DNA from 2 places in the Mycobacterium saskatchewanense genome. Region 2 is predicted to be linked to the other one. Evidence: predicted binding sites of a transcription regulator. Region 2 holds the regulator's gene; the other holds the start of a gene.

Region 1 (3,368 bases), 2.5 Mb from region 2:
CGGGAAGACGAACCACATCCAGTGACTGCGTTTGCGCCCCGCCCGCAACTCTTCCACCACCCGGTCGTAGACCGGGGCCTGCGCTTGTGTGAAGCGCCGCAAATCGAAGGGATCGTCCGCCTTTTCCATGTGACTACCGTGGCACATATGACTTCTAAACCTCATATGGCTTTTGGACAACCAGCGGCGGTTAGACGACGAGTGCCCAAGGTGCGCGACTTCGCGCCGTTGATTCACTTCAAGCGACCCGAGTTCGACGCGACCAAGCGCCGCCTCGACGCCGCGTACACCATCGACGACCTGCGCCGCATTGCCAAGCGCCGCACCCCAAAGGCGGCCTTCGATTACACCGACGGCGCCGCCGAGGAGGAGCTGTCGATCGCGCGCGCCCGGCAGGCGTTTCTGGACATCGAATTTCACCCGACGATCCTTCGTGACGTCACCAACGTGACCGCCGGCTGGAACGTCCTGGGCGAACCGGTCGTCCTGCCGTTCGGCATCGCGCCGACGGGATTCACCAGACTGATGCAGACCGAGGGCGAGATCGCCGGCGCAGCCGCGGCGGCCCGGGCCGGGATCCCGTTCTCGCTGTCCACCCTGGGGACCACCGCGATCGAAGACCTGGTGACCGCGGTACCGCAGGGCAGGAAGTGGTTTCAGATGTACATGTGGCGCGACCGCGACCGGTCGATCGCGCTCGTGCAGCGCGCGGCGGCCGCCGGCTTCGACACCCTGCTGGTCACGGTCGACGTCCCGTCCGGCGGGGCGCGGCTGCGCGACAACCGCAACGGCATGACGATCCCGCCCGCCCTCACGCTGCGCACCGTGCTCGACGCCGTGCCGCACCCGAAGTGGTGGTTCGACCTGTTGACCACCGAACCGCTGTCGTTCGCGTCCCTGGACCGCTGGCCGGGCACCGTCGCCGAATACCTGAGCACGATGTTCGACCCCAGTGTCACCTTCGACGACCTCGAATGGATCAAGTCCCACTGGCCCGGCAAGCTCGTCGTCAAGGGGATCCAGACGCTGGAGGATGCCCGCGCCGTCGTCGAGCGCGGCGTCGACGGCATCGTCCTGTCGAACCACGGCGGTCGTCAGCTGGACCGGGCGCCGGTGCCGTTCCACCTGTTGCCGGCGGTCGCTCGTGAACTCGGGAAGGACACCGAGATCTTGCTGGACACCGGCATCATGGCCGGGGCGGACATCGTGGCCGCGATCGCGCTGGGCGCGCGGTTCACGCTCGTCGGGCGGGCATACCTGTACGGGCTGATGGCCGGCGGCGAGGCGGGGGTGACCCGCGCGATCCAGATCCTCGAAGAGGGCGTGATCCGCACGATGCGGCTGCTCGGCGTGACCTGCCTCGAGGAGCTGACGCCCAAGCACGTGACGCAGCTGCGGCGATGGGGGCCCGTTTCGCCGCCGGAATGACGCCTCGATAACGCCTCTGACACGCCGGTGAGGACGAGATTGCCGCCAGGGCTGCGGTGAGGGCGCCGCCTGAACGACCATGTAAGCAATTTCGGCGGCTTGCCGAGATGGCGGCACGGGAACAAACCGGCGTCCGGCTAGGTTAAGCGCATCAGACTCAACTTTTGGAGGACTGATGGCTGAAGCCAAATCGGTGCCGGTGCTGTTTGTTACCGACACCATCGTGCTGCCCGGGATGGTGGTCCCGATCGCGCTCGACGACGCAGCGCGGGCGGCGATCGACGCCGCAAAGGCCAGCGAATCGGGGCAGCTGCTCATCGCGCCCCGCCTGGACGACCGCTACCCCACGCACGGCGTGATCGCGAAGATCCTGCAGGTCGGGCGTATGCCGGGCGGCGGCACCGCTGCCGTCGTGCGCGGCGAGCGCCGGGCGCAGATCGGCGCGGGAGCGTCGGGTCCCGGTGCGGCGCTGTGGGTGGAGGTGACCGAGGTCGCCGACACGGTGCCGACCGACGAGGTCAAGGCGCTGGCCGCGGAGTACCGCAAGCTGCTGCTGGCCATGCTGCAGCGGCGCGAGGCCTGGGAGATCGTCGACTACGTCAACGGCCTGACCGACCCGTCGGCGCTGGCGGACACTTCCGGCTACGCGTCCTACCTCAGCAGCGCGCAGAAGCGGCAGCTGCTGGAAACCACCGACGTCGCCGAGCGGCTGCGGGCGCTGATCGACTGGACCAGCGATCACTTGGCCGAGGTCGAGGTCAACGACAAGATCGCCGAGGACGTCCGCGAGGGCATGGAGAAGACGCAGAAGGAATTCCTGCTGCGCCAGCAGCTGGCCGCGATCCGCAAGGAGCTCGGTGAGGGCGAACCGGACGGTTCCGAGGACTATCGGGCCCGCGTCGAGGCGGCCGACCTGCCCGACAAGGTGCGGGAGGCGGCGCTGCGCGAGGTCGGGAAGCTGGAACGCTCCAGTGACCAGAGCCCCGAGAGCGGCTGGATCCGCACGTGGCTGGACACCGTGCTCGACCTGCCGTGGAACGTGCGGACCGAGGACTCGACCGACCTGAAGGCCGCGCGCGAGGTCCTCGACGCCGACCACCACGGGCTGGACGACGTCAAGGACCGGATCGTCGAATACCTGGCCGTGCGCACCCGACGCGCGCAGCGCGGGCTGCAGGTCGTCGGCGGTCGCGGCTCAGGTGCGGTGATGGTCCTGGCCGGTCCCCCCGGGGTCGGCAAGACGTCGCTGGGTGAGAGCGTGGCCCGGGCGCTGGGCCGCAAGTTCGTGCGCGTGGCCCTGGGCGGCGTGCGCGACGAGGCAGAAATCCGCGGGCATCGGCGCACCTACGTGGGCGCGCTGCCGGGCCGGATCGTGCGCGCGGTCGGCGAGGCGGGAACGATGAACCCCGTCGTGCTGCTCGACGAGATCGACAAGGTCGGTTCGGACTACCGCGGCGACCCGTCGGCCGCCCTGCTCGAGGTTCTGGACCCCGCGCAGAACCACACGTTCCGCGACCACTACCTGGATCTGGACCTCGACCTGTCCGACGTCGTGTTCCTGGCCACCGCGAACGTCATCGAGAACATCCCGTCGGCGCTGCTGGACCGCATGGAGCTCGTGCAGATCGACGGCTACACCGAGGACGACAAGGTCGCCATCGCCCGGGACTACCTGCTGCCGCGGCAGCGGGAGCGGGCGGCGCTGACCGACGACGAGGTCGTCGTCACCGACGCCGCCCTGCGCAAGATCGCCGCGGACTACACCCGCGAGCCAGGAGTGCGGCAGTTCGAGCGGCTGCTGGCCAAGGCGCTGCGCAAGGTGACCACCAAGTTGGCGGACGGTGCCGGACCGATCACGGTCGACGAGCCCGACCTGGTCGGCTACCTGGGCCGCCCGCGGTTCACCCCCGAATCGGCCGAACGCACGGCCGTGCCGGGCG
Region 2 (3,368 bases):
CGCATCGACCCCCAGACGGGCGAGGTTCGGCAGGCCCCTTCCGGCGCTCAGCCGGAGGGGGGCCCGCCGGCCGGCAAGCCCAGCGAGGCGGGCGCAGAGGCGGGCACCAAGGTCGCCGAGCTGACCGCCGACCTGCAGCGGGTCCAGGCCGACTTCGCCAACTACCGCAAGCGGGCGCTGCGCGACCAGCAGGCGGCGGCGGACCGGGCCAAGGCCGCGGTCGTCAACGAATTGCTGGGCGTGCTCGACGATCTCGATCGCGCGCGCCGGCACGGCGACCTCGACTCCAGCCCGCTGAAGGCGGTGGCGGACAAGCTGATGAGCGTCGTGACCGGCCTCGGCCTCACGTCGTTCGGCGCCGAGGGCGAGGACTTCGACCCGGTACTGCACGAGGCCGTCCAGCACGAGGGCGATGGTGGCGAAGGGTCGCGGCCGGTGATCGGCACGGTCATGCGGCAGGGCTACAAGCTCGGCGAGCAGGTGCTGCGCCACGCGCTGGTCGCCGTCGTCGACACGGTTGGTGACGCCGGCGCGGCCACCGCGGCCGACACGAAACGGGGCGAATCGGACGATAAAGCCGGCAGCCCAGGTGACTAGACCACACAATCAGCACAACATGACAACAGAAAGGTGAGAGGGGGTGACGCGACATGGCCCAGCGTGAATGGGTCGAAAAGGACTTCTATAAGGAGCTGGGCGTCTCCTCCGACGCCAGCCCGGAGGAGATCAAGCGCGCCTACCGCAAGCTGGCGCGCGACCTGCACCCCGACGCCAACCCCGACAACCCCGCCGCGGGCGAACGGTTCAAGGCCGTGTCCGAGGCGCACAACGTGTTGTCGGACCCGGCCAAGCGCAAGGAGTACGACGAGACGCGTCGGCTGTTCGCCGGCGGCCGCTTCGGTGGCGGCCGCCGGTTCGACGGCGGTGGCGGCTTCGGCGGGTTCGGCGGTGACGGTGCCGAGTTCAACCTGAACGACCTGTTCGACGCCGCCGGGCGAAGCGGCGGGGCCAACATCGGCGACCTGTTCGGCGGCCTGTTCGGCCGGGGCGCCGGGACCCGTCCCAGCCGGCCGCGGCGCGGCAACGACCTGGAGACCGAGACACAGCTGGACTTCGTCGAGGCCGCCAAGGGTGTCGCGATGCCGCTGCGGCTGACCAGCCCGGCGCCGTGCACCAACTGTCACGGTAGTGGCGCGCGTCCGGGCACCAGCCCGAAGGTGTGCCCGAGCTGCAACGGTTCCGGCGTGATCAACCGCAATCAGGGTGCGTTCGGCTTCTCCGAACCGTGCACCGACTGCCGGGGCAGCGGCTCGATCATCGAGCACCCCTGCGACGAGTGCAAGGGCACCGGCGTGACCACCCGCACGCGCACCATCAACGTGCGCATTCCGCCCGGCGTCGAGGACGGGCAGCGCATCCGGCTGCCCGGTCAGGGCGAAGCCGGCCTGCGCGGTGCCCCGTCCGGCGACCTGTACGTGACGGTGCACGTCCGGCCCGACAAGGTCTTCGGCCGCGACGGTGACGACCTGACGGTGACCGTTCCGGTCAGCTTCACCGAATTGGCTTTGGGCACAACGCTTTCGGTGCCGACGCTGGACGGCAAGGTCGGGGTCCGGGTGCCCAAGGGCACCGCCGACGGCCGCATCCTGCGGGTCCGCGGCCGCGGCGTGCCCAAGCGCAGCGGGGGCAGCGGGGACCTGCTGGTCACCGTGAAGGTGGCGGTGCCGCCCAACGTGGAGGGCGCCGCGCAGGAGGCCCTGGAGGCCTACGCGGCCGCCGAGCGGGCCAGTGGTTTCGATCCGCGAGCGGGATGGGCGGGTAATCGCTGATGGCAGGGAACCGCAGAGACTCGGACCGGGAAGAGTCCCGCACCTTCCTGATTTCGGTGGCGGCGGAACTGGCCGGCATGCACGCGCAGACCCTGCGCACCTATGACCGCCTCGGCCTGGTCAGCCCGCGCCGCACTTCCGGTGGGGGACGGCGCTATTCGGAGCACGACGTCGACCTGCTGCGCGAGGTGCAGAGGCTGTCCCAGGACGAGGGCGTCAACCTGGCCGGCATCAAGCGCATCATCGAGCTGACCAATCAGGTCGAGGCGCTGCAGTCGCGGGTCAAGGAGCTGACCGAGGAGTTGGCGCAGGTGCGGGCCGCCCAGCGCCGCGACCTCGCGGTGGTGCCCAAGAGCACCGCGCTCGTCGTGTGGCAGCCGCGCCGCGCGCGCTAGGCGATCACACGCGGATCGAGAATTGGGTGATCGCCGGCTCGCCCGGCGGCGCGCACCGGTAGCCGCCCCGGCGCAACGCGTCGGTGGGCGCGGTCATCGGCTCGAAGCACACCAGGTCCTCGCCGGGCGGAGCGAAGATCTGCGTGGCGGGATACCCGCGATCGAAGTGGACCTCGAGGCGCCGGCCGCCGCCGGACACGGCGAACACCGCGCCCTCGTCGACCCCGTCGTAGGCGTCATCGAAAGCCTTGTCGCCCAAGGCTTCCCGCATGGGTTCCTGGGCTTGCGACTCGCCGGTGGGCAGGCCGCGCTCGTCGAGCCCCAGATGCCGCAGGGGCGGCGTCTCGATCACCCACTCACGGCGCGGCAGGCCGGGGAGTTGTAGGTACGGGTGAAACCCGAAGCACAGCGGCACGGCGTGTTCGCCCGTCGCGGTGATCGTGGTGCGAATGGTCAACGCCCGCTCCGCCAGTCGCACGGCCACCGTCAGCAGGTGCGAATAGGGGAAACTGGCCAGCAGTTGCGGGTCGGCCCCGAAGTCCAGCTCGGCGGTCAGCTCGTTGCCCGACTCCGCCGTCACCCGCCAGCCCGGGTAGGCGGCCAGCACGCCGTGAATCGGCAGCCCGTTGGGGTCCGCGCGGACCCCGTTGCGGCCCGGCGTCAGCTCCACCGTCACGCCCTGCGCGGTATACGTGTTGGCGCCCAGCCGATTCGCCCACGGGTAGAGGATCGGGATGCCCATCGTCTTGCCCGCCGTGCGGTAGGCGTCCAGCCCGCGGCGTTGCCCGAGCAGCTGCGCGCCGGCGTCGGTGAGCGAGGTGCCGATCATGCCCGCGGTCGGGACGAATTGCGCGGCCACCTCCGACGCCGGGTCGGTCAGCGTGACGACGTCCATTGCCTACCTCCACAGGGGGTCGTGCTGAATGTGTTCGGGCGGTGCACCTTTGGCGATCAGGGCGGCCTTGGTGGCGCAGACCATGGCTGGGCCGCCGCAGATCAGGATCTGCCGGTCGCCCCAGCCGCCGTACTTGGTCACCACCTCGGGCAGCCGCCCGGTCTGGTGCACGTGCAGGCCGCGCGGCGGGGTGACGTCGGGGTAGTCGGCGGCCCACGCGGGGTCGCGGGCGTATTCCGAGACCGGCGA

What was found. Region 2 encodes HspR, which represses chaperone genes until heat shock. Its sites were predicted from a motif close to ANNTGAGTNNNNNNNACTCANNT; they were not measured.
Region 1: a site for HspR is predicted at 1,569-1,591, ahead of lon (endopeptidase La). Genes of this name have one in related genera too.

Annotation. Positions count from the first base shown of each region.
Region 1 is NZ_AP022573.1:802,948-806,315, reverse strand. Features, by position in the region: gene G6N56_RS03610 (DUF1810 domain-containing protein) at 1-129, opposite strand, end outside; gene G6N56_RS03605 (alpha-hydroxy acid oxidase) at 166-1,428, shown strand; gene lon (endopeptidase La) at 1,604-3,368, shown strand, end outside.
Region 2 is NZ_AP022573.1:4,296,149-4,299,516, reverse strand. Features, by position in the region: gene grpE (nucleotide exchange factor GrpE) at 1-597, shown strand, start outside; gene dnaJ (molecular chaperone DnaJ) at 651-1,829, shown strand; gene G6N56_RS20220 (heat shock protein transcriptional repressor HspR) at 1,829-2,224, shown strand; gene G6N56_RS20215 (aldose 1-epimerase) at 2,229-3,119, opposite strand; gene G6N56_RS20210 (FAD-binding oxidoreductase) at 3,123-3,368, opposite strand, start outside.